3 regions of the Pseudoalteromonas sp. AWH4_217 genome follow, and region 2 is predicted to be linked to each of the others. Evidence: predicted binding sites of a transcription regulator. Region 2 holds the regulator's gene; each other region holds the start of a gene.

What was found. The regulator FliA, encoded in region 2, starts transcription of late flagellar genes. The targets are predictions, from matches to a motif close to CTAAAGNTNNNNNNNNNNNNGCCGATA.
Region 1: a site for FliA is predicted at 1,026-1,052, ahead of ACXAH1_RS07285 (DUF3530 family protein). Genes of this name have one in related genera too.
Region 3: a site for FliA is predicted at 6,046-6,072, ahead of pomA (flagellar motor protein PomA). Genes of this name have one in related genera too.

The regions. Positions count from the first base shown of each region.
Region 1 is NZ_JBSWYM010000005.1:90,245-100,202, forward strand. It holds gene djlA (co-chaperone DjlA) at 1-34, shown strand, start outside; gene ACXAH1_RS07285 (DUF3530 family protein) at 124-993, opposite strand; gene ACXAH1_RS07290 (polyprenyl-phosphate transporter) at 1,130-2,071, shown strand; gene nhaD (sodium:proton antiporter NhaD) at 2,292-3,749, shown strand; gene ACXAH1_RS07300 (ATP-dependent 6-phosphofructokinase) at 3,729-4,739, opposite strand; gene ACXAH1_RS07305 (choice-of-anchor I family protein) at 4,819-6,654, opposite strand; gene ACXAH1_RS07310 (MmcQ/YjbR family DNA-binding protein) at 6,796-7,188, opposite strand; gene ACXAH1_RS07315 (sensor domain-containing protein) at 8,215-9,958, opposite strand, start outside.
Region 2 is NZ_JBSWYM010000004.1:280,583-290,540, reverse strand. It holds gene flhF (flagellar biosynthesis protein FlhF) at 1-1,519, shown strand, start outside; gene ACXAH1_RS06490 (MinD/ParA family protein) at 1,512-2,372, shown strand; gene ACXAH1_RS06485 (RNA polymerase sigma factor FliA) at 2,375-3,109, shown strand; gene cheY (chemotaxis response regulator CheY) at 3,153-3,536, shown strand; gene ACXAH1_RS06475 (protein phosphatase CheZ) at 3,556-4,326, shown strand; gene ACXAH1_RS06470 (chemotaxis protein CheA) at 4,342-6,582, shown strand; gene ACXAH1_RS06465 (protein-glutamate methylesterase/protein-glutamine glutaminase) at 6,663-7,823, shown strand; gene ACXAH1_RS06460 (ParA family protein) at 7,878-8,663, shown strand; gene ACXAH1_RS06455 (chemotaxis protein CheW) at 8,656-9,471, shown strand; gene ACXAH1_RS06450 (chemotaxis protein CheW) at 9,496-9,958, shown strand, end outside.
Region 3 is NZ_JBSWYM010000015.1:98,419-108,376, reverse strand. It holds gene putA (bifunctional proline dehydrogenase/L-glutamate gamma-semialdehyde dehydrogenase PutA) at 1-750, shown strand, start outside; gene ACXAH1_RS18080 (aromatic amino acid transport family protein) at 941-2,161, shown strand; gene ACXAH1_RS18075 (hypothetical protein) at 2,253-3,137, shown strand; gene ACXAH1_RS18070 (hypothetical protein) at 3,586-4,110, opposite strand; gene ACXAH1_RS18065 (flagellar motor protein MotB) at 4,285-5,217, opposite strand; gene pomA (flagellar motor protein PomA) at 5,220-5,987, opposite strand; gene xseB (exodeoxyribonuclease VII small subunit) at 6,229-6,474, shown strand; gene ispA ((2E,6E)-farnesyl diphosphate synthase) at 6,478-7,365, shown strand; gene dxs (1-deoxy-D-xylulose-5-phosphate synthase) at 7,577-9,436, shown strand; gene ACXAH1_RS18040 (mechanosensitive ion channel family protein) at 9,646-9,958, shown strand, end outside.

The sequences.
Region 1 (9,958 bases), on a different contig from region 2:
TTATGAGCTACTGAAACAAAAACGCAGCAGCTAAATACGCTTGTTAGGCGAAAGAGCCAAAGTAATATTACCAGCCACAGCTTATAAGCTACTGAAACAAAAACGCAGCTGCTCAGCATCGGATTATAGACGGCGTAAAAAGCCCGTAAGTTCTTTGCGTAGTCGCTGATGTTGCATTGGCTGGTGCTGCTCACCGAACAGCTCTCTTTGACGATAGTCGAGTTTACTGTTACGTCTGGCCCAGCGTTTACGCTCGTCAATGGTATCCAGCACCAGTGGACTGTCAAAGGTATAGAACACATCCAGCAGTGCGGGAGCAACCAAAGACAAACTGGCAGGTAAATGGCTGTTGCGCTGTGCATTGGCTAATTGCGCGCTGACCGTGATCAGGGCGTCAACGCGAATACTGGGCAGGGTCGCCAGATATTCCGCAAAAAGTCCTGCACTGTTGCCAAATGCCACAATCGCAATATGTTCTTGCTGACGCAGTGCCAGTGTTTTATAGAGTGCCTCAAAACGGGCGACTAGCGCGGCTTTGTAATTGTCCAGTGCAAATTCACTGAGTACCGGGATTGCAGTGCTTTTAACTTCATTGGGTTCACCGTCCATCATGCCCTGTGTAATATCATTGCCCTCGGTAAGGTCTGGAACTGGCAGTGTGTAAGTATCGTACCCATCGTCCGTGAGTGTCTGGTGTAAGTAGCTTAAGCCGTTATTGTATAAAGGGCTTTGTTCTAGTCCCGGCAGTAATACGATAATACCGCGTTTTGGCGCGGCCATATATTCCGAAAACAACACGGCTATTTCTTGTTCTTCATCTTTGATAGTCAGCAGTTTTTCACTGCTCAGCCAGTAGCGCAAGTCGCTATCAAATAAGGACGATTTGCTGGGAGGTGGCTGGAGTTCTGCAGCCAGTGAAAACGTGCTGAAAGCGCTAAAACAAATGCCTGCTATGAGGCTGATTATGAGTGACAACAGGGAATATTTAAACATAGCTTATGCACTTTAAGACTCTATTGCATCTGTATCGGCTATTTATTGTAAAGCTTGAGTTTAATCTGTTTGCTGCTATGTGCAGCGTCATAAAATTTCGGTAAACTCGTGCCGGAAAAAAACAATGGAGAAGGCTTTGAGCAATAAGACTGAAACCAAACGTGATTTTATTTGGTTGTTTTTTAAAGGGGCTGGCATGGGGGCCGCCGATGTGGTGCCGGGTGTGTCTGGCGGAACCATCGCATTTATAACCGGTATTTATGCGCGTTTGCTTGGCGCCATTAAAAGTGTCAACCTGGACGCCATCAAAACGCTTCGCTCGGACGGGTTGCAGGCAGCGTGGCGACATATCGACGGTACCTTTTTACTGGTGTTATTTGCGGGCCTGCTAACCAGTGCCGCTTCTTTGGCTAAGCTCATTACTTACTTGCTCGAGCATCACCAATTATTTGTCTGGTCATTCTTTTTTGGTCTTATCATTGCGTCTTTTATTCATGTTGGTAAGCAGGTTTCCCGTTGGGACTGGCGTACGGTGACAGCCTGCCTCGCCGGTGCAGCCATTGCGTATGCTATAACTTCTATGGCGCCCGCGGAAGCGGTGCCACAAACCTGGTACTATTTTGCTGCAGGCGCCATAGCCATTTGTGCGATGATTTTGCCAGGCATTTCAGGGAGTTTTATTCTGTTGCTGCTGGGTATGTATGGTCATGTACTGAGTGCGGTCAATGAGGTTGAGGTACTATTGATTGCCTTGTTCCTGAGTGGATGTGTGGTTGGTTTGATGGCGTTTTCGCGTCTCTTATCTTGGCTGCTAAGCCGTTTTGAGCAAGTGACGTTTGCGCTGTTGTGTGGCTTTTTACTGGGATCTTTGAATCTACTTTGGCCCTGGAAACAGGTGCTGACGACGTATACCAATTCAAAAGGGATTGAAAAACCTCTGACTCAACAAAATATATTGCCGGCTGAGTTCGCCCAAATATCAGGGCAGGATCCTTACGTCCTGGGGTGTGTGTTGCTCGCCGTTGCCGGCTTAGTGCTGATCCTTGCCATTGAGTGGATCAGTAACCGAGACGCATAGTCGACCTGTTTTTTTGGTCAACTGATAAAATTTCATCATCGTATCATACGGGTGTGTGACGCTGTTCATACACCCGTTTTTGTTGTCTGCCGGGCGTTAATTAACTCAATCAGACGTGGGGTCTAGACTTGTGTCGAATGTAGATCGTGTGAAAAATATGCTATCAAGTAGCCGCGCTAAAATTAACCACGTTTTAACCTCGTTTCGGACCTGATAACTAATGAAAAACTCGCTTTATGTTCTGCTCGCCTTAGCTACTCTGCTCTGCCATCCTGCAGCCATGGCGGCTGCGGCGAATCACGTTGCAACACCTGTTGATCTTACCTCAGCCATGCTGGGCTGGTTCTGCATCGCCATTTTTGTATTGGCGTATATCCTGGTCATGCTGGAAGAAAAGCTCCACATGCGTAAGTCTAAGCCCGTGCTGGTGGCGGCCGGATTGATCTGGATGATGATTGGCGGTTACTACGTCATGAATGATATCCCCGAACTGACAGAGCATGCCTTTCGGCATAATCTACTTGAGTTCTCTGAGTTAATGTTGTTTCTGTTAGTTGCAATGACTTACATCAATGCGATGGAAGAGCGGCGACTATTCGATGCCTTGCGCGTGTGGATGGTGCGCCGGGGCTTTAACTTTCGCACATTATTCTGGCTCAGTGGGTTTCTTGCCTTTGTGATATCACCGATTGCAGACAACCTGACAACAGCTTTATTAATGTGTGCAGTGGCAATGAAAGTGGGGCAGGGTGACAAGGAGTTTATTAACCTTAGTTGTATTAATATCGTAGTGGCGGCAAATGCAGGAGGCGCTTTCAGCCCGTTTGGAGACATTACCACCTTGATGGTCTGGCAAGCTGGTATTGTCCATTTTGCTGAATTCTTCTCATTGTTCTTCCCTGCGCTGGCAAACTATCTGGTGCCGGCGCTCATTATGAGTTTATTTGTAAAAAATAAAAAGCCAGCCGCCAGTGATGAAGTGGTAGAGCTGAAGCGCGGCGCGCGGCGCATCATGGTACTTTTCCTGATCACCATCGCCACCGCGGTCTCCTGTCATAGCCTGTTACATCTGCCGCCCGTGCTGGGCATGATGATGGGACTTGGATATCTGCAGTTTTTTGGCTATTTTTTGCGGACTACCTTGCCTAACTCACTCGACCGCAAGCGGGCCGAAGCAGAGCAGGCCGGTGATCAGGAGCGTCTCAAGGCGCTGGGTAATGTGGTGCCATTCGATGTATTCGCGAAGGTGTCACGGGCTGAATGGGATACCTTGCTGTTTTTCTATGGCATTGTGATGTGTGTTGGTGGACTGGGCTTTCTGGGCTATCTGAGCCTGATGTCGGAGCTGCTCTATGGGGGATGGTCTGCCACGGCAGCCAATGTCTTTTTAGGTGTTGTGTCTGCGGTTGTTGATAATATCCCTGTGATGTTTGCCGTGTTATCCATGCAGCCTGACATGTCGCATGGTCAGTGGTTACTCATCACGCTAACTGCCGGGGTTGGCGGCAGTTTGCTTTCCATCGGCTCCGCGGCGGGTGTGGCGTTAATGGGACAGGCGCGAGGCTACTATACCTTTTTTGGCCATCTGAAATGGACGCCCGTCATTGCACTGGGATACGCTGCGAGTATTTTAGTTCACTTGTGGCTCAATGCTGAGCTATTCACGGTGTTTGATTAGATACTCCGTTAAGATATCACTGTGTGCCTCAACCCAGCGGCCATCAACCGGTTTGGCGGCGCTGATTGCATACGACAAGGGGACCTCCTGTATCTGGTTTCCTTGTTTCCCTATCATAACCCGATCTCGGTTATTGGCGACGGCATTGACGGCCGCTAACCCTAACTCGGTAGCAAGCAGCCTGTCTTCAGGGGCAGGGCTGCCACCACGCTGGATATGACCAAGCACACAGACTGCGCTATCAATACCCGCTTGCTCGGACAGCCGTGTTTTCAGGGCTTCAGGCCCGCCCGGCCAGAGATTTTCTGCTAACACTATGACAAAACTCTCATGGTTGTGTTGCTGCTGAATCCGAATTTGAGCAATCAATTGTGCCAGTTGTGGTGCGGTATGTGTGGGATCACAATTCTCGAACGACAAAATGGCTTCAGCCCCCGTCGCCAGTCCGACATTGAAAGCAATATGTCCGCTGTGCCTGCCCATTACTTCGACAATAAACACGCGTTCAAACGCGTTCGCGGTATCGCGGATCTTGTCGATTGCATGAGTGGCCGTTGTGACCGCTGTGGCAAAGCCGATTGTGTTATCTGAGCCTGCCAGGTCGTTATCTATGGTGCCGGGTAGTCCGATTACCAGTCCTTGCCAGTGTGCTTTAATCGCTTCGAGCCCACGGAAGGAGCCATCTCCACCAATCACTATCAGTGCATCGACTTGATGTTTTCTGAGAGTATTAGCCGCTTGTTTTGGGCCGTCTGGGGTACACATTGCGGGACAGCGCGCACTTTTTAACAGGGTGCCACCAAACTGCAGTACGTTGCTAACATCACGATGTGTCAGGGTTTGCCACTCATCGTTTAGCAGGCCATTGTAGCCATGGAAAAAACCGATGCACTCATATTGATGGTGCTGGCAACTATGTACTATGGCACGGACAGCGGCGTTCATACCGGGTGCATCGCCCCCGCTGGTGAGTAACGCAATTTTGGTCATTAAGATCCTTGTACTGTGACTGAACTATACACATAGATTAATGTACAGCACTGTGCAGTCACAGTACAAGATAAGGCACTTATTTCTGGGTGAGTGACCAGATGGCAATGCTGCCCGAAATTTCATTACCAACAATCAGTAAAGGTGTATTTGTCGGGCTGTGTTCAGCACTGACAAAGACCATGCCTTCTGGTGCCAGATCGCCCGAGATGTCAGCGCCTTCTTCCAGTCCCCGGTTGATCAGGTAGGTGGTAAAGGTGACATTAAACGGATTGGTGATGTCATAGACTAAAATACTGCCCATACGCTCTAGTCCAACAAAGGCATAAGTGCGCTCACCTATCTGTCCTAAAGCCAGTGCTTCGGGCTCTGCGCCCTTAGCATCTGAGCGAGTGTCGCCTTCATTGGTATCTTCATCGTTATTAAACTGCTCACCATGTAATGCGGTGGTGATCCGTACTATCTCGTCTCCCGAGTCGAATACGCGAGTACCGCGATGATCCCAGATTGAGAAAGAACGAGCGCCGTAGGTATACAGACGCTCATACTGACCATCATTGTCCTCGTCGCCCATCACTGTGGTCACTTTGAGACGACCTAGGTCATCGTTGTCGTTGTTTACACCGGTAAAGTTCCCGGCCAAGGTGAGGTCTTTGGCGCGAATTTCATCCGTATAAGCCAGGCAACCATCGTCCTCATCAAAGTCTAATCCACCGTTAGCTGTACATTCAGCTTCATTGGCTGCCGGGAAGAAGTACTCTCGCCCGTCACCTTCGTTTGCGGTCACGATGAAGTTGGCACCCAGCCAATCGTAGGCGGCGATGGAGTCAGGCTGGTACATACCGTAGAGCCCCGGGTATTTACGCAGATTGATGCCTCCGTCTTTATCCGATGCATCCATGCTCCAGTTGCCCCAATCTTTGTAACCTAAACCCTTTATAGTTAGTGAGTTGTCACTTAGGTCAACAATGGCGAGCGCATTATTTTCTTGTAGCGAGACATAGGCATAGCGGTTGTCTTTGCTGACGGTAACGTACTCTGGCTCCAGATCCATCGCAACACTGGTATTGATTGCTTGCCCTTTGATGGTGCGTCCGGTTGGGTTGGCAAATACTACGCCTTGTGTCTGTAACTGAGCTTGTTTGTCATTATATGCTTCGAAACCCAGTAGTGTGGCCTGATCGGCAACCTGACCATCATTAATATCAATAATGGCGATGCTGCCTTGAGGGTCCACACTATAGTCTCCGGCTGGTTCACCTTCGTTCGCGACGAGTATCTTGCTGCCATCCTGGTTGAAGGTAACCATATCTGGCAGGTAACCTACCTCAACGGTTTTCAGCAACTTTGGTTGTTCAGCAGCGATATTATAAACAAGCACAAAACCGGTTTGTCCGGTGGCGCGAGCCATTGCTACGGCGAGCATATCCCCATGGATTGCCAGGCTGTTAGCGTCTGCAGCGACGACCTCATTAACTGCAATGGTCTGAGTGACATCCAGATTGGTGTTTGTGATGACCCCCTCATTATCCTGAATAAGTTTCGCAGCATCAATTTGTGTGGTCGGGATCACCGCGATTTTCGGGCTATCGCCAGAGCTGTCCAATGCAAAGATACGCTGGCTGGGGGCATGATAGGCGACAATTTCTGCTGCCCCTTCAGGGCTCTCTACATTGAGCACGGCACGGCCCACTAATTGGGCAGACAGCGTACCAGTCATCGTCACGCCAGTCTCTCCTTGCTGACCCTGAGAACCGGTTTCGCCTTGTGCGCCTTTTTCTCCGGTCTCTCCTGTTTTACCGGCTTCGCCCTGTATACCTTGTTCGCCTTGCGTTCCTGCTTGTCCGTCATCGCCATCCAGGCTACATCCGCTTAGCAAGCCAAGCAGAGTTAAAGAGATCAGTGTTTTTTTCATTGTCTTTATTCTGAGTTGAGAAAATCACTGTAATTAAATCAGGGATAATTGACATCAGAATGACAATGGTGTGATTTTGGGGAAGGGCGTGTAAAATGGCCCTCGCACTCAGTGCGAGGGAAGCCAATCAAGACGGTCTCTTTAGGAGTTAGTGAGACGATCTAGCTCTGCGCGTTGTGCGCTGGGTAAGTTATCAACCACAATCTGATACGAATCATCAATCATGCGTTTGATTTCTTCTTCCGGGATGCTGCCATCTAGTACGATGGTGTTCCATAATCGTTTATTCATGTGATAACCAGGAACGATTGATGCGTATTTGTCTCGCAACAATAGCGCTTCGTCTGGATCACACTTTAGGTTAAGCCACCACACTGGCTCACCATTCTCACCCATTTGACCTTCTTTCCCTTCATATAAGGTGGCAAACATCTTGTGTTGCACCTTGTAAACGTCCACGTCCTGTGCAAACGGTTTTGTGATAAAGGTCCCAGGCTTAGCCTGTAAATACTCATGTACGAATTTCTGATCCATAGCCCGTGTCCTTGAAATAACAAATTAAATTAACACAACATGGGGCTGATTTTAGCAGCTTTTGTGAGATTTCTGTAATTAGGAATAAGTAAAAACTATCAGTCAGTTAAGACCAAATAAGAATATACCTGAATAACCTTATCTAAGCTGCGCAACAATATCAGTATATTTCACTCTAACGAGAAAAATACGTCTTAAACCGCACAGAGGTTAACCAGTCCATTTATCTTTACAGTTCCAATTTCAAATCTGCTCAAGGAGAAGTTTTCTCCCGCTCTTTGACTGCTAACCACACCATGACCAAAATGACAAATGCCCACTTCATTAAACATTCACCCAGTTTAGGCGAGAGAATCAGCCCCCCCAAAACACGGCGAAAGTGCAATCAAATTGGCACGTATAAGCTTCCAATCCCGTTCGGCTTAACCTAAGTGTAGGAAAATCAAACCGGATCGCCAGCGAAAGTGACAGGTCATCAGGTCTGCCAATAACCCGACGCGTCACCCGGCAAGACTTATATCCGTGTCGCCGCAAATAATACCTTTTTAAAATAATAAGTTAGCAATTATTTGCGAGTTTAGGGGCGTGTTGTAACATGCCCCTAAGTTAGAAACCACTGGTTTCTGGGGACGTATTAAATTAAATAATGCAATATTTTGCAACAATTTCAGTGTTTTTGCGTGTTTTTTAAACTTAGGATACACTGCGCGGGAAAAAATTTACCCATTTACTTAACGTGGAACGCTGTGTTTCACGGATTTCTTATGAATCACCGTATCGGGAGGCTGTGTGCTGGAGCTGTATCCTTTAATGATGTGTCTTGGGACACTGCTGATGCTCAATGAATTGCGCTGTACTGGGGTTACAAGGCGTTCCTGGGTATTTCTGGCTGCATTTGGGGGGCCTGTAGTATGGATCCTGTTTCGCACGCATTATCGCTTTGCATGGCTTAAACAAGTGGGAAGGATGTACGCGGTATTGAGAGCCTGACCCTACGGAGTATGCGATGCAGCCTTATCCGTTGTGTTAGTTCACAAGTTGCAGAGCAGGTTTATCGGTGAGCTGGGACTTAAGAAATTGTTCGAACTCTGTTGCTGATAAAGGCTTAGCGTAATAGTAGCCCTGAATGGTCTGGCAATTGAGGCGTTGTAATTGCTGAAGCTGCTGTTCATGCTCAACACCTTCGGCGACCACATGCAGTCCCAGGTTGTGGGCAATGGTGACAATCGAATCGACCATGTTACAGCCACGCTCTGTGTTCATATCATCTACAAAGGCTTTGTCGACTTTCAGGGTATTGAGTGGAAACTGTTTCAAATAGGCCAAAGAGGAATAGCCAGTGCCAAAGTCGTCCATTGCCAGGTGGATGCCACGTGAACTCAATGAGCGCATAATTGAAATTGCTTCTTGTGGATCGTCCATAACCGTACCTTCCGTAATTTCTAGCTCAAGAAAATAAGAAGGAAGTTGATTCTTTTGCAAGATAAGATCTATGCGTGCCGTCAGGTCAGGCAAGCTAAACTGTCTGGCGGATAAATTGACGGCAACCCGGCCATTAAACAGCCCCTGGTCCACCCAACGTTTCACATCTTTACAGGCCTTGTCCAACACCACTTCACCAATCTCGACAATCTGACCAGTTTCCTCGGCAATTGGAATGAATAACCCCGGGCTGATTACGCCTTTTTTGGGGGTAATGAAGCGCACCAATGCTTCCATGCCCACGAGTGCGCCGGTAGCAATGTCCATTTTGGGCTGATAATACACCACAAAATGATCCTCTTTTAATCCAAAACGCATCAGGTTCTCTATTTGCAGCCGCTTAACGGCCTGCTCATTCATAGAATCATTAAAGAACAGGTAGTGATTACCTTTTTGTTTTGCGTGATACATAGCTGTATCGGCGTTTTTCAGCAAGATTTCCGGGGTGCTACCATCTTCTGGAAACAGCACAATGCCAACCGAGGAGGTGATCACCAGCTCATGGTTAGCCATTTTAAATGGTGTTGCAATGACCGCGAGAAACTGTTTCGCGGCTTTGGTAATGGTATGAATGTCGTTAGTACCCGACATCACCAGGGCAAACTCATCGCCGCCAAGACGGTAAAATGTATCTTGCTGACGACATAGCTTATTGAGTCGCATGGCGAGCTTAGCAAGCAAGCTGTCTCCCAGCTGATGGCCAAGAGAGTCGTTTATCTTTTTAAAGTTATCCAGGTCAAATACCAGCAGGGCGTGGTCGCGTTTCTGATCAACCAGTTTCTTTAGGTTGGTGAAAAATAAGTTCCTGTTTGGCAGTCCGGTGGTGCGATCCCGGTTAGACAGATTATGCAGCTGTGATTCAGCTTTCTTCCGTTCAGTTAAATCTGAAAATACAACAACGTAATTGGTAATGTGGCCGTGGTTATTTTTAATCTCGTCAATCGAAATTTCAATTGGTAGCATAGTACCAGTCTGGTCGTAGAGCTTAAGTTCTTCTTGCCAGTGTTCGCTCTTTTTTAGTGCCGCTTTTATTTGGCTGATAAACTGGCCGTCGTAACCGGGCAATTTAAATTCTGTATTTATGTATTGTTCACGAACACCACCAAACACCCGAATGTAGCTTGGGTTCAAATCAACCAGGCGGAAGTGATGATCGTAGATGGCAATCGCATCGGTCAGAGACTCGACGCATTTGGCAAACAGGTTTAGTCGTTCTTCTGTGCTCTTTAGGTGGTTGATGTCGCGAATTGTGCCAGTCATACGCAGCGGGTTTAAGTTATCATCTTTT
Region 2 (9,958 bases):
AATTAAACGTTTTTTTGCAAAAGATATGCGTACCGCTTTGAAAGAAGTGAAAGAAGAGCTTGGTGCGGATGCGGTAATTATGTCAAACAAGAAGCTGGCTGACGGTGTAGAGATCGTTGCCGCAGTTGATAATGACCGCACGCCTGCGCCTCAGCCTCAGGCGGCACCTCAACAGCCAGTAGCGCAAGCTGCCCCTCGTCAGGCTGCGCCTCAGCAAAGCGCGCAGCAAGGCTACAACCAGGCTGCCAGAATGGTCCGTCCACAGCCTCGTCGTGCCGAGCCACAAAAGCAGGCACAAGTTGCAGATAGTCTCGAAGCTTTACTTGAGCGCCAAGCCCCTCGTCCTAAGTCGCCTGAGCTTGCTTCGATGTTTTCTCAATCTGGTATCAACACAGATGATATGTTTCAGCCTCAACAACGCAGCGAAGCCCCGGCTAAGGCTATGCCTCAGGCAGCTCGACAGCCGCGTTATGAGGCTCCAAGTCATAGTTTTGACGCGCGTGAAGAGAGTACCTCCTGGGAGTTTGGTGATGATCTGGAACAAGGGTTTGGTGACGAACCTGCGGTGCAGAAAACAGCCAACGATGACGAAATGTCCTCTATGCGCGATGAAATGAACGCAATCCGCCAGCTACTCGAGTTTCAGCTGTCAGGGCTGATGACTCAGGAAATGGCACGTCGAGATCCAACTCGTGCTTGCCTGGTTGAACGCCTGAAAGGCATGGGGATCGGTGCTGAAGTGGCTGAGCAGATGGCCTGTTTTATTCCGGATGATGTTTCTCGTAAAGAAGCATGGAATGCGCTGCTTAATATGGTCGTCAATCAGATGCATACAACCAACAACGATATCCTGCGTCAGGGTGGTGTGTACGCGATGGTTGGACCAACAGGAGTAGGTAAAACGACTACCGTTGCAAAATTGGCAGCACTGGGCGCCCAAAAATATGGTGCTGACAATGTGGCATTGATCACCACAGATACTTATCGTATTGGTGCTTATGAGCAATTGGCAACCTATGGTCGGATCATCGGCTGTCCTGTCAAGCAAGTAAAAGATGCCAATGAACTTGCTGAGGTTCTTTATCATTTACGCAATAAGCGTCTAATATTAATAGACACGGCAGGAATGAGTCAGCGCGACCTGCGTTTAACCGAGCAGTTAAACACTTTGATGCGCAGCAGCCGTGTTGACATTCGCAGCTACCTGGTATTAAGTGCAACAGCACAAATGCATGTACTGCAAGAGACAGTAAACCACTTCAAAAAAGTCAATTTAAGTGGTTGTATTTTTACAAAACTTGATGAAAGTCTAAGTTTAGGTGAGATTATTAGCATAGCGATTCAAAATCGTCTGCCAATAGGGTATCTTACCAATGGTCAGCGAGTGCCTGAAGACATTCGCGTGGCAAACGCTCAGAAGTTAGTCAAAAAGGCTGAGCAATTGTATTTAAAGAGAACAAAAGCACAACATTCGCGACGTGTACCAGTGGCGTCCCAGACAGTAGGAATGTATGATTAATACAGTTTTAGATCAAGCAAGTGGCCTGCGGAGAATGAACCAAAAAAATAACCACAGTGTAAAAGTAATCGCAGTGACTGGTGGTAAAGGTGGTGTAGGTAAAACCAATGTATCCCTTAACACTGCCATTGCGTTAGGACAGCAGGGTAATCGGGTCTTGGTGCTTGATGCTGACTTAGGTCTGGCCAATTGTGATGTCATGTTGGGTTTAAGGGTAGAGAAAAATTTATCTCATGTATTGTCTGGCGAATGTGAACTAGACGAAATCCTGGTTGAGGGACCTGCTGGCATCCGCATCGTCCCGGCGACATCTGGCTCGCAGAGTATGGTAGAGTTAACACCTGCCGAGCACGCAGGCCTAATTCGTGCATTCAGCGAGCTCAGTAGCGAATTCGACATTTTAATTGTCGATACCGCAGCAGGTATTTCAGATATGGTTTTGAGCTTTTCCCGAGCTGCTCAGGACGTTTTAGTGGTGGTGTGTGATGAACCCACCTCAATCACCGATGCTTATGCGCTGATTAAAGTTTTAAGCCGCGAACATGGTGTATATAAGTTTAAAATTGTGGCCAATATGGTACGCAGTTTAAGAGAAGGGCAAGAACTCTTCGCTAAATTATCCAAAGTCACCGACCGGTTTTTAGATGTTGCTTTAGAACTGGTTGCAACGATACCCTTTGATGAAAATATGCGTAAGTCTTCGCGACGTCAAAAAACCATCGTTGAGCTTTTCCCCAATTCACCTGCTGCCGTGGCATTCAGAGGTCTGGCAAGCAAAGCTGTCAAGTGGCCCATCCCCCATCAACCATCAGGTCATTTGGAATTCTTTATTGAGCAACTGGTAAACGGTTAACGATGGCTTCACCGGTCAACCGCATGGCGGGATATAAAACGACGGACCACCTTCATAAGGTGGTTGAACGTCATACGCCATTGGTAAAAAAAGTGGCCTGTCATTTATTAGCTAGGTTACCAGCCAGTGTTCAGTTAGACGATCTCGTGCAGTCTGGCATGATAGGGCTAATCGAAGCCTGTAAAAACTTTGATGCAAGCAAAGGGGCAAGCTTTGAAACGTTTGCAGGTATCCGAATTCGTGGCGCAATGATCGACGAGATCCGCCGTGGTGATTGGGCTCCGCGCTCTGTTCACAAAAACGGCCGGATGGTAGCAGAAGCCATTGCTGAGTTAGAATCTCAGCTTGGGCGGGAACCAAAAGATACTGAAATCGCTGAAAAACTTGATATTACGCTGGATGAGTACCATCATATTTTACATGATGTGAATGCGAGTAAAGTTATCGGTATCGAAGACTTGGGGGTCGACGAAGACGTAATTTCTCCCGCAGGCAACGATTTTGCGCTAGACAAACCATTCAATAATGTTAAAAATGAGCGCTTTAACGAGTCGTTAGTCAATGCTATCAAGACTTTACCTGAGCGTGATGCCTTGGTGTTGTCTTTGTATTACAACGACGAGATGAATTTAAAAGAGATTGGCGCGATCTTAGAGGTCAGCGAATCTCGAGTGAGTCAGATTCACGGTCAAGCAATGATCAAGCTTCGTGCAAAGATCAATGACTGGATCAATTAGAGTAAGTTTTACAATATAGGTTCAAACCTCACCGGAGGAAGTTTTGGATAAGAACATGAAAATTCTCGTGGTTGATGATTTCTCTACGATGAGAAGAATAATCAAAAACCTGCTAAGAGACTTAGGCTTTACCAATGTTCAAGAGGCTGATGATGGCAGTACGGCACTTCCAATGTTGCAAAATCAGGACTTCGACTTTGTCGTAACTGACTGGAATATGCCGGGCATGCAAGGTATCGATTTGCTACGTGCAATTCGTGCTGATGACAAGCTTAAACACATCCCAGTACTCATGGTTACAGCAGAAGCGAAAAAAGAACAAATCGTTGCCGCTGCCCAGGCTGGAGTTAATGGTTACATTGTTAAACCGTTTACGGCAGGAACCCTGAAAACCAAACTAGAAAAAGTGTTCGAACGTTTAGGCTAGTATTGATAAGGGTAGGCTTATGTCAACATCTTCTGTGCCACAGATAACTCTGGAACAGGCTAAACTGCTCGTTGAATACCTTGAACAAGGTGAGCAGGAAAAGGCTGATGAGATATTAATTGAGGCCACCAACAAAGAACAATCAGAGCTATTCGCTGAAGTGGGTAAACTGACTCGACAACTTCATGAGTCGTTGAAAAACTTTGAGTTAGATACCCGATTAGCAGACCTCACGACAGAAGCCATTCCAGATGCCAAGCAGCGCCTCAATTATGTCATGGAGATGACAGAAAGCGCTGCTAATAAAACCATGGATGCCGTAGAAGCGAGTCTTCCCTTAGCCCAAGAACTTGCCGATGAACTCTCTGAAATTAAGCCCACCTGGGACAGACTAATGAGCCGGGATATCCAGCTCGGAGAGTTCAAGTCTTTATGTCATGATCTTGACAGTTTTATGCAATCCTCAAGAGGCCGTACAGATGAGTTACAAAATCTGATGACCAATGTACTGATGGCGCAAGATTATCAAGATTTAACCGGACAGGTGATCCGGCGTGTCATAGAGCTGGTTCGTGAAGTTGAAGACAGCCTTATTCACTTGTTGACTGTATTCGGTACTGCAGATGAAAGTCAACAAACTGCAGCCCAGCCGCAGTCACAAACTAAAGCCACCCCCGTTGCTGATGAGTTGTCAGGTCCAGAGGGTCCAATAATGGACGCTGAGTCTCGAGATGATGTCGTATCCGGGCAGGACGAAGTTGATGACCTGTTGTCGAGTTTGGGCTTCTAATAGGAGAGTATGCGAATGAGCTTTGAAGTCGATGAAGATATCTTACAAGACTTTCTTGTTGAAGCTGGGGAAATACTCGAACAGTTATCAGAGCAGCTTGTCGAACTAGAAAATAACCCGGAAGATAAAGAGCTGTTAAATGCCATTTTCCGAGGCTTCCATACAGTCAAAGGGGGGGCAGGCTTTTTAAGCATGACCGAACTGGTGGACGCCTGTCATGGTGCGGAAAATGTGTTTGATGTCCTACGCCAAGGGCAGCGTCACGTTACGGCTGAGTTGATGGATGTGATTTTACAATCACTGGACACTATCAATGAAATGTTCTCGTGTATCCAAAACCGCGAGCAACCCGAGCCGGCGGACCCCCATTTATTGGAAGTATTACACCAACTTAGCCAGCCTGAATCTGAAGATGAGGTGATTGCAGCCCCTGCCGCAGCAGAGCCAGAGCCAGAGCCAGTTGTCGCGACACCCAGTGCAGACGATGTGCTTTTTGATGCACCATCCGATCCAGTAAGCGAGTCTTCTGGTGAAAGCTCTGACAGCATTGATGAAATCTCCGAGGAAGAATTTGAGAGTTTGCTGGACGAACTACACGGTTCAGGAAATGGCCCGTCAGCAGCTTCACAAGAACCGGCTAAACCGAGCGCGGCACCAAGCTCATCGAGCAGCGATGATGGTGATATAACCGACGACGAATTCGACAGTTTGTTAGACGAGCTACACGGAGTTGGACAATTTGGCGCAACACCTGCTTCAGCAGCACCTGCACCGGCACCAGAACAACCTGCAGCCGCTGAAAAGGCACCTGCGTCGGGTGGTGGTGACGATGACGAAATCAATGACGACGAATTTGAAGCCCTACTGGATGAGCTACATGGCAAGGGGCAAGCGCCAAAGTCGACAGAGACAGATGTAGCAGCGCCTAAAGAAGCCGCAAAAGCGCCGCCTAAGCCAGAACCCAAGCCAGCAGCACCTGTAGCTAAACCGGCGCCAGCGCCAGCAGCCAAGGCGCCAGCTGCAAAACCCGCAACAGAGGCTAAGCCGGCAGCAGATAATAAAGCCGTAGCGAAAAAACCTGCCGCGCAAGCTGAAACCACAGTTCGGGTAGATACCAAACGCCTGGATGAGATCATGAATATGGTCGGTGAGTTAGTGTTAGTGCGTAACCGCTTGGTTAGTTTGGCCAATAACTCCAACAGCGAAGCAATGGGCAAGGCCATTTCAAACCTGGATGTGGTTACAGCAGACCTTCAGGGTGCTGTCATGAAGACCCGGATGCAGCCAATTAAGAAAGTATTTGGTCGCTTCCCCAGGGTTGTTCGTGATTTGGCTCGTAGTCTTAAGAAAGACATTAGCCTGGTATTGGAGGGGGAAGATACCGATCTGGATAAAAACCTGGTTGAAGCCCTTGCGGATCCCTTGGTTCACTTGGTTCGAAACTCAGTGGATCATGGTATTGAAATGCCAGACGTGCGTGAAGCCGCTGGTAAATCAAGAACCGGTACAGTGACGCTATCTGCATCTCAGGAGGGCGATCACATTCTGTTGACCATCCGTGACGATGGTGCAGGTATGGACCCTGAGAAGCTGAAGAAAATCGCTATCAGCAAAGGTGTAATTGATTCTGATCAGGCAAGCCGCTTATCAGATAACGAGGCATATAACCTCATTTTCGCACCAGGTTTCTCAACCAAAGAACAAATTTCCGACATCTCTGGTCGAGGTGTAGGTATGGATGTGGTCAAAACCAAGATCACTCAGCTCAATGGTTCTGTTAATATCCAGTCAGAGTTGGGCGTGGGCACTATCCTTGAAATCAAAGTGCCTCTGACATTGGCAATCTTGCCAACCTTAATGGTTATGATCGGTCAGCAAACATTTGCTCTGCCACTTGCCGGAGTGAGCGAAATCTTCCACCTGGATTTGACTAAGACTAATGTCGTTGACGGGCAACTCACGATTATAGTACGTGAAAAAGCTATACCCTTGTTCTACCTGGAACACTGGCTTGTGAAAGGTGCTGACAGAGGCGCCCGCAAGGCTGAAGGGCATGTCGTCATCGTTCAGATGGGCACCAAACAGGTTGGGTTTGTTGTTGATTCTCTTATCGGTCAGGAAGAGGTGGTGATTAAACCGCTTGACGCCTTGTTGCAGGGTACACCTGGTATGGCAGGGGCAACAATCACCTCTGATGGTGGTATCGCGCTTATCCTGGACGTCCCCAGCATGTTGAAATATTACGCCGGTAAGTAAATACCTGGCGCATTTATACCGACAAAGTGGTGTCTTTGACACCACTTTTCGGATCTGTAACGAATAAAAGAGCAATGCCAATGGCAGTTAAAGTATTAGTTGTAGATGACTCGAGCTTCTTTCGTCGCCGAGTGAGTGAAATACTAGAAAAAGATCCAGAAATTCAAGTGATTGATTTTGCAGTAAATGGTCAGGAAGCAGTCGACAAAGCTGCCCGCCTCAGACCGGATGTAATCACTATGGATGTGGAAATGCCGGTGATGGATGGTATCAGCGCAGTGAAGCAGATCATGCAGAGCTCACCCACTCCGATTCTGATGTTTTCGTCGTTAACACGTGAAGGTGCGAGCGCGACTCTGGATGCATTAGATGCAGGTGCAGTCGACTTCTTGCCCAAAAAGTTCGAGGATATTGCGCGTAATAGTGAAGATGCGATCCGCTCTTTGCAAAACAAAGTCAAAGAAATCGGCAGACGTCGGGTAAGCAGATTTACCCGCCCGATCAGTTCTTCGTCAACACCTTCACCTATGCGGAGTACACCAACCGCTGCGCCCCCGGGGTTGCGTTCAGCGGCCAAACCGATAGCACAACCAGACCGTTCTTTTTCAAGACCAGCGGCCGACACGCCAAGCACTGGCGCATCGTTTAAAGCCTCAGGCAAGAAATACCAAATTGTTGCAATTGGCACCTCCACTGGTGGACCGGTCGCATTACAAACAATTTTGACTCAGCTGCCAGCGAACTTTCCGCATCCAATTTTGCTTATTCAGCACATGCCAGCAGCATTCACTCCTGCATTTGCACAGCGCTTAAATAGCCTGTGTAAAATCAAAGTGAAAGAAGCTGAGCAGGGTGACAGGTTGCAACCTGGTGTTGCCTATCTGGCGCCGGGTGGTCAGCAGATGTTGGTTGAAGCCAGAGGTGGAAGTAAAACGCTGAAAGTGTTTGAAGATGATAGTCCCCGTATCACCTATAAACCCAGTGTCGATGTCACGTTTGCCAGTACCGCTAAGGCATACGGAGGAGATGTATTGGCAGTGATCCTGACTGGGATGGGAGCAGACGGACGTGATGGTGCCAGAATGTTGAAACAAAGTGGTGCGACTATCTGGGCACAGGACGAAAAAACCTGTGTGGTATATGGTATGCCACAAGCTGTTGCCAGCGCGGGTATTTCGTCTGAAGATATTGCTTTGCAGGATGTTGCACTCAGAATAAACAAAGAGATAGGTTGTGCATAGTTGATATATGCCTGAATACTTGTCTGTGTTTGGCCGAAGGAATAAAAGAAAAACGTGAAAATCTGGACGGTAGCAAACCAAAAAGGCGGGGTGGGTAAAACCACCACCACAGTGAGTCTCGGTGGGATCCTGGCGCTTCAGGGAAAGCGTGTATTATTAATCGATACAGATCCTCATGCGTCATTGACTTACTATTTTGGCATTGACTCAGAAGAGTTAGAAGTCAGTGTATACGACATCTTTATTCGCGGCTCAAACATGGCCAGTGAGGAAATCCTGCAGGCACTGTGTCCTTCAACCATAGAAAACCTGGATATTTTGCCGGCGACCATGGCCATTGCCACGCTGGACCGCAGTATGGGTAACCGTTCCGGTATGGGACTTATCCTTAAAAAGGCGCTTGCTAAGATAAGTGAGCACTATGATTATGCTATCCTTGATTGTCCTCCTGTGCTTGGCGTGCTCATGGTCAATGCGCTGGCCGCGAGTGAACGTATCTTGATCCCGGTGCAAACTGAGTTTTTGGCGTTAAAGGGACTTGATCGTATGATGCGAACAATGTCATTAATGCAAAGTTCGCATTCCAAGCAATATCAATATACTATAGTGCCAACTATGTATGATAAGCGCACAAAAGCATCTCTTGAAGCATACAAGTCTCTGGTGGAAACCTACCAGGACAAAGTCTGGCCCGGGGTTATCCCGGTTGACACCAAATTCAGAGATGCCAGTCTGGCGCAACAGGTGCCAGTTCAGTACTGCCCAAAATCGCGCGGCGTTTATGCTTATCGCGCCTTGTTGGAACATCTGGCAGAAGTTGATAGAGGTAACGATGAGTAAGCATCTGTTTGCCAACGAACAGGTCATGAAACAATATCTGGGTGCTTTGTTACGCGAAGAAGAGGAAGACGACGTCACGCTTGCGCCAGTCGCGAAGCTTTTGGAGTCTGTTCCTGAAGCGCAGGAGAGCCTTGCCACGCCAAGTTCTGCTGAGCAAAGCGTCGTGGATGATGTCGTTACTGAAGCATTACCAGAACAACCCACTGCCGAGCCTTCGGCAGAATTGACGACACCTCAGGAAGTTGAGCCGCAAGAGCAGGTAATAACCCCGGCTGATGATCTTGAGATAACTGAAAATACTACTATTATCAAAGAAGAAGCTGAACAGGCTGTGCCGGCTCGTGCGCGGGATGCCTATCTTGAAAATGAATTTCAGGCGTTATTCTTTGAAGTTGCCGGGCTGACTTTGGCGGTGCCGTTAAAGTCGCTTGGTGGTATACATCAGCTTACAGAAGTTAATCAATTGTTTGGTAAGCCAAAATGGTTTAAAGGCGTGATGCTCAACCGGGAAGAAAAGCTCAATGTTGTAGATACTGCACGTTGGGTTATGCCGGAGAAGTTTACACCTGAGCTGGAAGAAAAGCTCAATTACCAGTATTTGATCATGCTGGGCGATAGCCAGTGGGGACTGTTGGCAGAAAATCTGGTCAATAATATTACGTTGAAACCAGAAGACGTTAAATGGCGAACAGCCGACGGTAAAAGGTCATGGCTGGCGGGCGTCATTAAAGAAAAAATGTGCGCACTGATAGATGTTGAGAATTTAAATCGATTGCTAGAGCATGGCCTCGATAGCCGAGAGCAGTAACTAGCATCTAACTGGAGTAAAATCATGAGTCAAGAGAGAATACTTTCGGCTGATAAAAATGCAGATAGTAATGATGAAGTCCTTCAGTGGGTTACCTATAAGCTAGAGGATGAAACCTACGGCATTAATGTAATGCAGGTGCAGGAAGTATTACGCTATACCGAGATAGCCCCTGTGCCAGGTGCGCCAACTTACGTGCTTGGTATCATCAATCTACGTGGTAACGTGGTCACCGTTATTGATACTCGCTCTCGCTTTGGATTGCCTAGTTCAGAAGTAACAGACAATTCTCGTATCGTGATCATTGAAGCTGAAAAGCAGGTAGTCGGTATTCTGGTCGACAGCGTAGCCGAAGTGGTGTACTTGCGCAGCTCTGAGATCGATAGCGCGCCAAATATTGGCACCGAAGAGAGCGCTAAGTTTATTCAGGGCGTCTCTAACCGTGAGGGTGAGTTACTGATCCTGGTTGATTTGAACAAACTACTCA
Region 3 (9,958 bases), on a different contig from region 2:
AATCTGACACCAGATGAGCTGGAAACACACCACTTCCCGGGTGCCGTTGAGCAGGTTGAAGCTCTGATGCAGAACTCGCTGCGCGACGAGAAGATCTGGCGTGCAACGCCGCTAAATGACCGTGTTTCTGCGGTACGTCAGCTACTTGCTAAGGTAGCCACGGTTGAGATCATCGACGAGTTGGCTGATGACTTAGCCCTGACGCTGGCGGATGCCCGTGCCCAATTGAACCGCCTGGAAAAACGCATGCGTTCACACATCGTATTACCTGGGCCAACGGGTGAATCTAACACCCTGCACCTTGAGCCTCGCGGCTGTGTAGTATGTTATGCCGATAAGAGTACCTCGTTTAACTTCTGGGCGCTGTCGGTCATTACAGCTCTGGCTGCCGGTAACACAGTAATTACGGTTGCCTCTGAGTTATTCTATGAAGAAGCACAGGCGTTCCGCGATAAGTTTATCGCAACTGGTGTTGCCGAAGGGGTATTCCAGGTTGCTAAGCCAAACCAGTTACAGGCTATTCTGGCGCATCCTCACCTGTCTGGCGCAGTGGTTGCTGCCCGCTCATCACGCCTGGGCTACTTCAGTCAGCAACTGGCTGCGCGTAAGGGCGCTATTTTGCCAGTGATCAGTGCAGAGTACTACGATACGTTGATCAGCCGTCTGGTGACAGAGAAAACAATTAGTATTGATACCACGGCATCGGGTGGTAATACCTCTCTGATGACACTGGTAGAAGATGACGAATAATAGAATTCGTTAAATCTTAATTTCACTTAAGCCGGCATTCGCCGGCTTTTTTTATATTTAATATCAATGGCCTTAACACAGTTGTAATGCACAAATTACAAGCCTGTACCTTGATTTGTAGCAAAACTATTTCATTTTTTAGTTAACCGTTATATTGTGCCTGCTTCTCTCACAAAGTTAGGGGCTATGTGTGCAAAAGAACAAAACCATCGGTAGCATGTTAATTGTCGCCGGCACCACAATTGGAGCTGGCATGCTGGCGTTACCTATCGCCTCAGCAGGCCTGGGCTTTACCACTGCTTTACTCTTAATACTGGCAACCTGGGTGTTAATGACTTATACCGCATTACTGATGTTAGAACTGCACCAGTACGCCAGTAAAGAAGCGACCTTAAACACGTTAGCCAAGCGCATTTTAGGCAAGAAAGGTCAGTATATTGCTAATTTCTCCATGGTCTTCCTATTCTATGCCTTGTGTGCAGCCTATATCGCGGGTGGAGGCGCTCAGCTACAAGAAAAACTTACAGCCTTAACCAATATGGAGATAGCACCTCAGGCAGGCTCAGTGTTGCTGGCCGTACTTGTTGCAACAATCGTCACTCTGGGCACCAGTACAGTTGATAAACTCAACCGTGTTCTGTTTGCAATCAAGATAGTTGTTTTGGCCAGTTTGTTTTTTGTTCTGACTCCCTATGTGCGCGGGCAGCACTTATTAGATATGCCGGTAGAACAAGGACTGATCATCTCTGCACTACCCGTTATCTTTACGTCATTTGGTTTTCATGGCTCTATTCCTTCCATCGTTAAATACGTAGGGCTGGATATACGCACTTTAAGAAAAGTGATGATAGTCGGGGCCTCATTGCCCTTAGTGATTTATATCGGCTGGCAGTTGCTCAGTCAGGGCGTAATGGCGCAGAGCGCCTTGCTCAACAGTGAAGGCTTGCCTGGCTTCGTTGCCAGCATTTCTAATATTGCCCACAGTCCGCAAGTAAGTACGTTTGTTACCCTGTTTGCCGACCTTGCGCTGGCAACGTCATTTCTGGGCGTCAGCCTGGGTCTGTTCGATTTTTTTGCAGACGCCTTTAAAAAACGCAATACCGTATCTGAGCGAGTGATCACTGCACTGATTACCTTCTTGCCTCCTCTTGGCTTTGCACTGTTTTACCCGCAGGGGTTTATCATGGCACTGGGCTATGCCGCTATCGCACTCGTTGTGCTCGCTATTTTCCTTCCCGTTACTATGGTGTGGCAACAGCGTAAAACGCATCAGACCGAAGGCTACAACCAGCCAACTGGCGGCTATCAGGTAGTTGGTGGCAATGTTGGGCTGATTTGTGCGGGTTTATGTGGTGTGCTGATCATTTCTGCACAATGTCTGCAAATGCTGGGTGTGATCCCGGCGCTTTAACAAATAACCACACTTTTTGCCTCGATTTAACTGTGGCTGGCGATATAATGTCCGTACTAAGATATTCCCAGCCGTAGTTAAGAAGGACCGCATGAAACACCTCATCCCCCTCATTCTTCCAACCGTTTTGCTTATTGCCTGTGGCGGAGAAAACAGTGAGCCGTTAAAAGCGGATCCAAATTCGTCAAGTGACAATGGGTCGTCGGATACAAATTCCGCCGTACAAAGTTGCGGCAACGATTTTAGCGCGCAACGCTCGCTCAACGAATTTGAGCGCACCGCAGTTTTCTGGCAAATTGAAGGAGCACGGTTGCAGTCAAAGCCGCAGCTACTCATGTATGCAGACAAGTTTTCATTAAATGCTTCTCACCAACTCAGTTCGGATGAAACACTGTGTTTGTTAGCAGCCGACATATTTGGCTCAAGCGGTGCCCAGACATGGATAGGTGAAGATAGTGGCTCAGTAAATCAGGGCGAATTATATTATTACAGCCCTGCCATTACATTTACTGGTGCTTTACCGGAGTTGGAGTCTCTTGATGACTGGCGCAGTCAAGGCTCTCCTGCACAGACCACATTAACCCCCCCCGCTAGCGACATCACTATCTGGTACCGTGATAAAGATGAAAACCGCTTTACGTTAGGCACGCCAGAAAGCAACCAGAACCCGGTAACAATGAACTGCACCCAAGATGGATTTGCTCTGTCTTATTCACTCTCACAGGTTGCACAAAGCCAGCTGGCTACGTTAAATCCCAGCTTCTGTGAGACTCAGGGAACCGGAGATAATGCAACGACACACTGCTTAAGCGTGGCACTCACAACCACTGATAAACTAGAGTCGTGCCAGTTTGGTACAACCAGCGTGGCGTTGCCTGATAGCTCGGGTAACAAAACAGCCGTTAAGGTCTCCGGCACACTCGCAATAGACAACGATGATGCCGAACTGAGTATTACTCAGATCGACATCAAGTAATGTGTTAATCGCTATCTGTGTAAAAACATCTATTTAGAACCTGTACTTTAGAGACAGGTTCTGACGTTATTGTGTGGCATGTCTGAAACTAGATGCATCAGCAAACGTGTAATACCAATGTGCTTAATTAAGTGTTCTATTTTGAGGCGAGAAAATGGGGTCGATAACAAGGCAAAAATTTTGCTATTTAGTTGTTATAAATGAGAAATTTTTAACGCCGTTAGCGTCATATTCGCTCCTTCAAATAGAACAGGTATGAAGTGAAATTGGTATAACTATGAGTAACGTTATCGACCAGCTTCTTATGCCTAATAACAGGTTATGTAATTGCGCAAATTGGTATCAGAAATGAAATCAGTTGAGGCCCAGTTATATTCAAAGACGCATCAAGTATCAATATGAACTGTGGAGTGCTATGCAACACACAAGGGTCCTGACGAGCCCAGAGTTAGCTGGTTTCTTCGGTGACTTTGTTGGTTTTTCTATTTTTACCTAACACATAGATAAGCGGCACAAAGCATAAGAATACGGTTGCATAATTAACCAAAGGTAATACCGTCATGTACAGGTAACCTGAGTAGCTGAGATCCATCAGATGGCGATCAACGAGCCTGAAAAGTTGTAATAAGGGGGCGGGGATAACCACAAGTTGACAGATGATACTCTGCCACATATACATTTTGTCTTTAAGTGCCCAGTAGGCAACTATGGCGATAAAGAGTACATCCATCGCTGCCCAGTAAATGTAACGGTAGACTTTCCCACCATCGACACTCAAAATTAGGTCGTAGGTTAAATAACCATTGATAAAGAAAACGAGGCAAAGTAACGAGTATCTTAACGCTTGTCTGTCCTTTAAAAAATAGAACAATACAACGGCTATCGACACCAAAATCATCTGGCTATCAATGATCGCTATCAGTGTATTGTGAATAACCGGGACGTGGGGCCCAAGAATATCGATACTCGTCATTATCAGATTATAACCTTACTGCCATTACTTTGGCTGTTCATCACCTTCGTCAGCACCACCACCATTGGAACCCGGCATATACGCGTATTTATTTAGCATTGTTTTCTCCATTAACATTATTAGATTAAAATCCGCTGAATAGCCTAGCCCAAGAATCGGTACCACGCAATACTTCTAGTTGTTTCCACGCACATTTATTGGGTCGGATTCTTTGGCTTTGCCTTGCATAATCGATATTTCCACCCGGCGATTACGTCGTCGATCTACATCCGTTTCGTTGGGGACCAGTGGCCGGGTATCTGCGTGACCAACCACCACCATGCGATTTTTATCAAACCCAGGTACAGTTTGCATTTCAGTTGCAACCGCAACCGCGCGGGTCGCAGACAGATCCCAGTTATTGCTGTAAAGCTCATTTGAAAACTGAAAATCGTCTGTGTGCCCGGACACCGTTATTTCGCCGGGTACATCTTTGAGTAACTGCGCAATGTCCTGGATCACAGGCTTGAATTTAGGTTGTAAGAATGCACTGCCCGATGGAAAAGAGCCGTTTTCCTGAATACGTATGATGATCTGCTGACCAAGTGATTCAAGTTCAATAGCACCATCCATGATTTGTTTTTCAAGCTGTTGGGCGATTTTTTTCACCAACTCGTTTACTTGCTCTTGCTCCGCAGCTGCTATTGCCTGAGTCATGGACTGCTCTTGGGCCGTACTGGAAGATTCACCACCACGCTTGTTGCCCCTTTGTTCTTGTCGACCACCCGCCGAGCTTTCATCCCCAGCCTGAAATTCAAGCATTTGCTGAGTCATCTCAACAGTTTGCTGTTGAATCGTTTCTATTGGTGTCGGCTCGGGTTTACCCGGCGTGAACTCCATCGCAATCACGCTGGTACCTTTGGGAATGTCTTTTACTTCAATTTTGTTCTGTACACCAAACGCAAACTTCATCGAGCCTGCTATTTGCTTAAACTTCAGTACATCCATTTCCGAAAACGCCAGCAGCAGAACGAAGAAGCACATCAGCAGCGACATCAGATCGGCAAAGGTCCCCATCCAGGCAGGTAAGCCTGGGGGGGGACATTTGCATTCGTTCTCGTCCGACATAACTACTCCTCGGCCTCACCACCCCGTTTAGACTCAGGCAGATAATTTTTCAGTATACCTTCAATCACTTTCGGGTTTTGCCCATCCTGTATGCCCAAAATAGCATCCAGGATCAATCGCTGATTACGCTCTTCCTCGTCTTTGCGCAGCTCCAGTTTTACCTGAATAGGAATGGCGACTACGTTCGCTAAAAACGCACCGTATAGAGTGGTCAATAGTGCTACGGCCATAGCAGGTCCGATTGCCTTAGGATCATCCATGTTCGATAACATAGCTACCAGACCAATCAGGGTCCCTATCATACCCATTGCCGGAGCGATATCCGCCAGAGACTTAAACAACCCGGCACCCATCTCATGTCGAGTAGAGGTCAGTGCAATGTCTTTTTGCAATGTTGCCCGGACGACATCGGCATCGTGGCCATCCACCAGCATATCTACACCCTTGCGCATAAAAGAGTTAGGGATCTCCGCTTCTTCTAACGCCAGAAATCCACCTTTACGTGCTGAATCAGCCAGTTCAACAGCTTTTTCAATTAACTCTTCAGGTGTTTCAAGTTTAAACATAAAGGCCTTACCGGCCACCTTACCGATGCCAAAAAACTGGCTCATGGTAAAGTTGGAAAGCACGATAAATATCGAGCCACCAAACACAATAACCACTGATGGAGTGTTGTAAAACATGGCAATCTGGCCATCACTACTAAGTACCATGGACATCACAATCAAGCCAATGGCCCCTAAGATCCCAATCACGGTTGCTAAATCCACACACCCTCCAAAGGAAATTACCCGTTATCTATCACGCAGTTATTATTATCGACAGAGTTATCGGCCAGTTTTGCAATAACTTAACTCAATTATATTAAATTGCCTTGAAAATGCGAATTCATAAGCCATTGGCAATCCCCGCAGACTATATAACGCAAAAAGTCCGAGAGATCTTTGACCTCAATCTGTAATACTCATAAAATTAGGCGTTTTTTAATTTAGCTCAAAGTGAAGAATGCACATGGCGACAAAAAAACCAGAAAACATGAGCTTTGAAGAAGCTGTTGGCGAGCTTGAAGGCATAGTACAGGACATGGAACGCGGCGAACTGACCCTCGAACAGTCACTCAAGCAGTTTGAGCGGGGCATCAAGTTGGCCAATGCTTCCTCACACAAGCTGCAGCAGGCAGAACAGAAAGTCGCAATTTTACTGGGCAATGATGAACAAAGCCCACTGAACGAGTTTACAGACGAGCTGGAACAATAAGCAGTGGATTTACAAGCACAACTTGCCCAAGCCAGAGCCCAGGTAGACAAAACTGTGGCCACCTACTTTACACAGGAACTGGACAGTGACGGTACAGCCATTGCTGCAGCACGCTACAGTATTAGTAATGGCGGCAAGCGATTACGCCCGTTTCTTGTTTACACGACAGGTCAAATTTTTGGGGCAGCGCCTCGTGACCTGGATATTGCAGCCGCTGCGGTTGAATGTATTCACAGCTACTCACTGGTCCACGACGATTTACCAGCAATGGACGATGATGACTTACGTCGCGGCAAACCGACCTGCCATATCGCCTTCGATGAAGCACAGGCTATTTTGGCGGGTGATGCATTGCAGACGCTGGCATTTGAGTTGTTATCTGGACACGCATTCTCAGTACCGGCAAAGAACCAGATTGCCATGATCAATACACTTGCAAAGGCTTCTGGCTTACAAGGCATGGTGGGAGGTCAGGCGCTGGATTTAGCCGCAACCGACAAATCTGTCAGTCTGGATGAACTTGAACGTATCCACCGCTTAAAAACGGGAGCGCTACTCACTTGTGCCATTGAGCTCGGCGCGCTATGTGCACCCGATGTGTCGCCACACACACTTGCCCGATTACGTGAATATGGCAAAAATATTGGCCTGGCATTTCAGGTTCAGGACGACATTCTGGATATAGAAGGCAATACAGAGGTGCTAGGCAAACCGCAGGGTTCTGATCTGGAACACAATAAATCTACGTATCCTGCACTACTGGGTTTGTCAGGCGCAAAGCAAAAAGCACAAGCACTGGTTGATGAAGCAAAGCGGGCATTACAAGACATTGATGCGGACACACAAACTCTGGCTTTGCTGGCAGATTATATCATCTCCAGAGACCACTAAACGATGCAAACAGACTAGCAATCGACTGATAAGTCGCTAAATTAATAACTAGTTCAGTTATACTGTGGTGCATTGCAGCATGTACCTCGAAAATAGCGGTCATAAGTGGCCTGCCAGTATGGCTGAACACCAGAAACAGATTTTATAAATTAAATGGCAGACAATGATGACAGCTAAGTCAGCAAACTCTGCCCAGGATAACATAATCAATATGAGTCTTGATAACAGCAAGTATCCCCTTATGGCTTTGATAGAGCAGCCCGATCAGCTGCGAACTTTGCCGCAACACAAACTGACCGAGTTCAGTAATGAACTACGTGATTACCTGTTAAACTCAGTCTCGCAAAGTAGTGGTCACCTTGCCTCAGGTCTGGGAACGGTAGAGCTTACTGTGGCGCTGCACTATGTCTACAATACTCCCGAAGACCGTTTAGTATGGGATGTTGGCCATCAGGCTTACCCGCATAAAATACTCACAGGTCGCCGTGACAAAATGCATACGATTCGTCAAAAAGACGGTCTGCACCCTTTCCCGTTCCGTGAAGAGAGCGAGTACGACACATTCAGTGTTGGCCACTCAAGTACTTCAATTTCAGCAGCACTGGCCATGGCCATTGCCGCAGAAAAAGAGCAGCAAGGGCGCAAAGTGGTTGCCGTGATTGGCGATGGTGCTATGACCGCGGGCATGGCCTTTGAAGCGATGAACCACGCCGGTGATGTAAAATCAGATATGCTCGTGATCCTCAACGACAATGAGATGTCTATTTCCGAAAATGTAGGCGCATTAAATAATCACTTCGCGCGCATTCTGTCAGGCAGTTTTTACACCAATATCCGCGAAGGCGGTAAAAAGCTACTCTCGGGCGTACCACCCGTCAAAGAGCTGGCCAGCAAGGTTGAAGAACACCTTAAGGGTATGGTAATACCGGGTACCTTTTTCGAGGAATTGGGCTTTAACTACATCGGCCCCATCGATGGTCATGATGTCAATATGCTGGTTGATACGCTGAGAAACATGCGTAACCTTAAAGGTCCTCAGCTGTTGCACGTAAAAACCCAAAAAGGGAAAGGTTATCAGCCTGCGGAAGCCGACCCGATTGGCTATCACGGCGTACCCAAATTCGACCCATCCATACACAGCTTACCTAAATCTAAGCCAAGCGCGCCAACGTTCTCGAAAGTCTTTGGCGACTGGCTGTGTGATATGGCAGAACAAGACGGCAAGTTGATGGCCATTACCCCGGCTATGCGTGAGGGTTCTGGTATGGTGCGCTTCTCAAAAGAGCATCCAAGCCAGTACTTTGACGTTGCAATTGCTGAGCAGCATGCCGTGACTTTAGGTGCCGGTTTTGCCTGTGAAGGCCTGAACCCGGTCGTGGCCATTTACTCCAGCTTTTTGCAACGGGGTTACGATCAGCTGATCCACGATGTCGCATTGCAAAATCTGCCGGTGCTGTTTGCCATTGACCGTGCTGGCATTGTTGGTGCCGATGGTGAGACACACCAGGGCGCTTACGATCTGAGCTTTATGCGCTGTATTCCCAACATGGTGATTATGGCCCCAAGTGACCTGAATGAATGCCGTCAGATGCTTTACACTGGCCACCGCCTGCAGCAACCTGCCGCAGTGCGTTACCCAAGAGGGTCTGCCGGTGAAGCAGAGATTGAGGCGCAGATGACCGAGCTGGAAATAGGCAAGGCAAACCAACTGCGCTCAGGTAAGAAGGTCGCCATTCTTAACTTTGGTACCTTGTTACATAACGCAAAACCAGTCGCAGATGCGCTGGATGCAACTTTGGTTGATATGCGTTTTGTGAAACCACTAGACGGCGACATGGTTGAAAAACTGGCAGCCGAGCATGACCTGCTAGTGACATTGGAAGATAACGCCATCGCAGGCGGTGCCGGTAGTGCCGTCAGTGAGCACTTAGCAGCTGCGCAGATCCTCAAGCCAGTTTTACACCTTGGCATTCCCGATGAGTTCATCAAGCATGGTACTCAGGATGAGATGCATGCCGAAATGGGCCTGGATGCCGACGGGATCCAAAAACGAATCGAAGCGGTATTGTAAAACGCCGCCGCCAGCGATTTTAAAGCCACTGTGTTCACAGTGGCTTTTTTATTTCACCATCACTTGCTGGACAAACCCCGTTTTCAATACAACACTTTAACCAGTAACTTAAAGACCAACCAGCTCTCATTATTGACAACTTCCAGGTTGGTAAACCGGATGGATCGCGATGTTGATAACTTTTCTAACTGCTTTATTCAGGACCAGTCATGGCTGATGGCTCTGCGCTTTTTGACTGGCAAAACGGCGCACATATCGGTTTTGAGCAGCTGCAAAACTACTTTTTTAGTCTGCTTCCTCAACTTTTCGTTGCCGCCATCATACTCCTGCTTGGTTGGGCCTGTGCCTGGTTACTCAGCAAACTGACACTCACGCTGCTGCGGGTACTCAACAAGGCACTAGCCAGTATCCAGCAAAAGGCACGGCAACCCAGGCAAGCGCAGCTTTCTCCCCAACATATAAAGGTCATTTGCCGAAGTGTTTTTTGGCTGACATTGCTGTTTTTCGCCACTGCTGCCACCT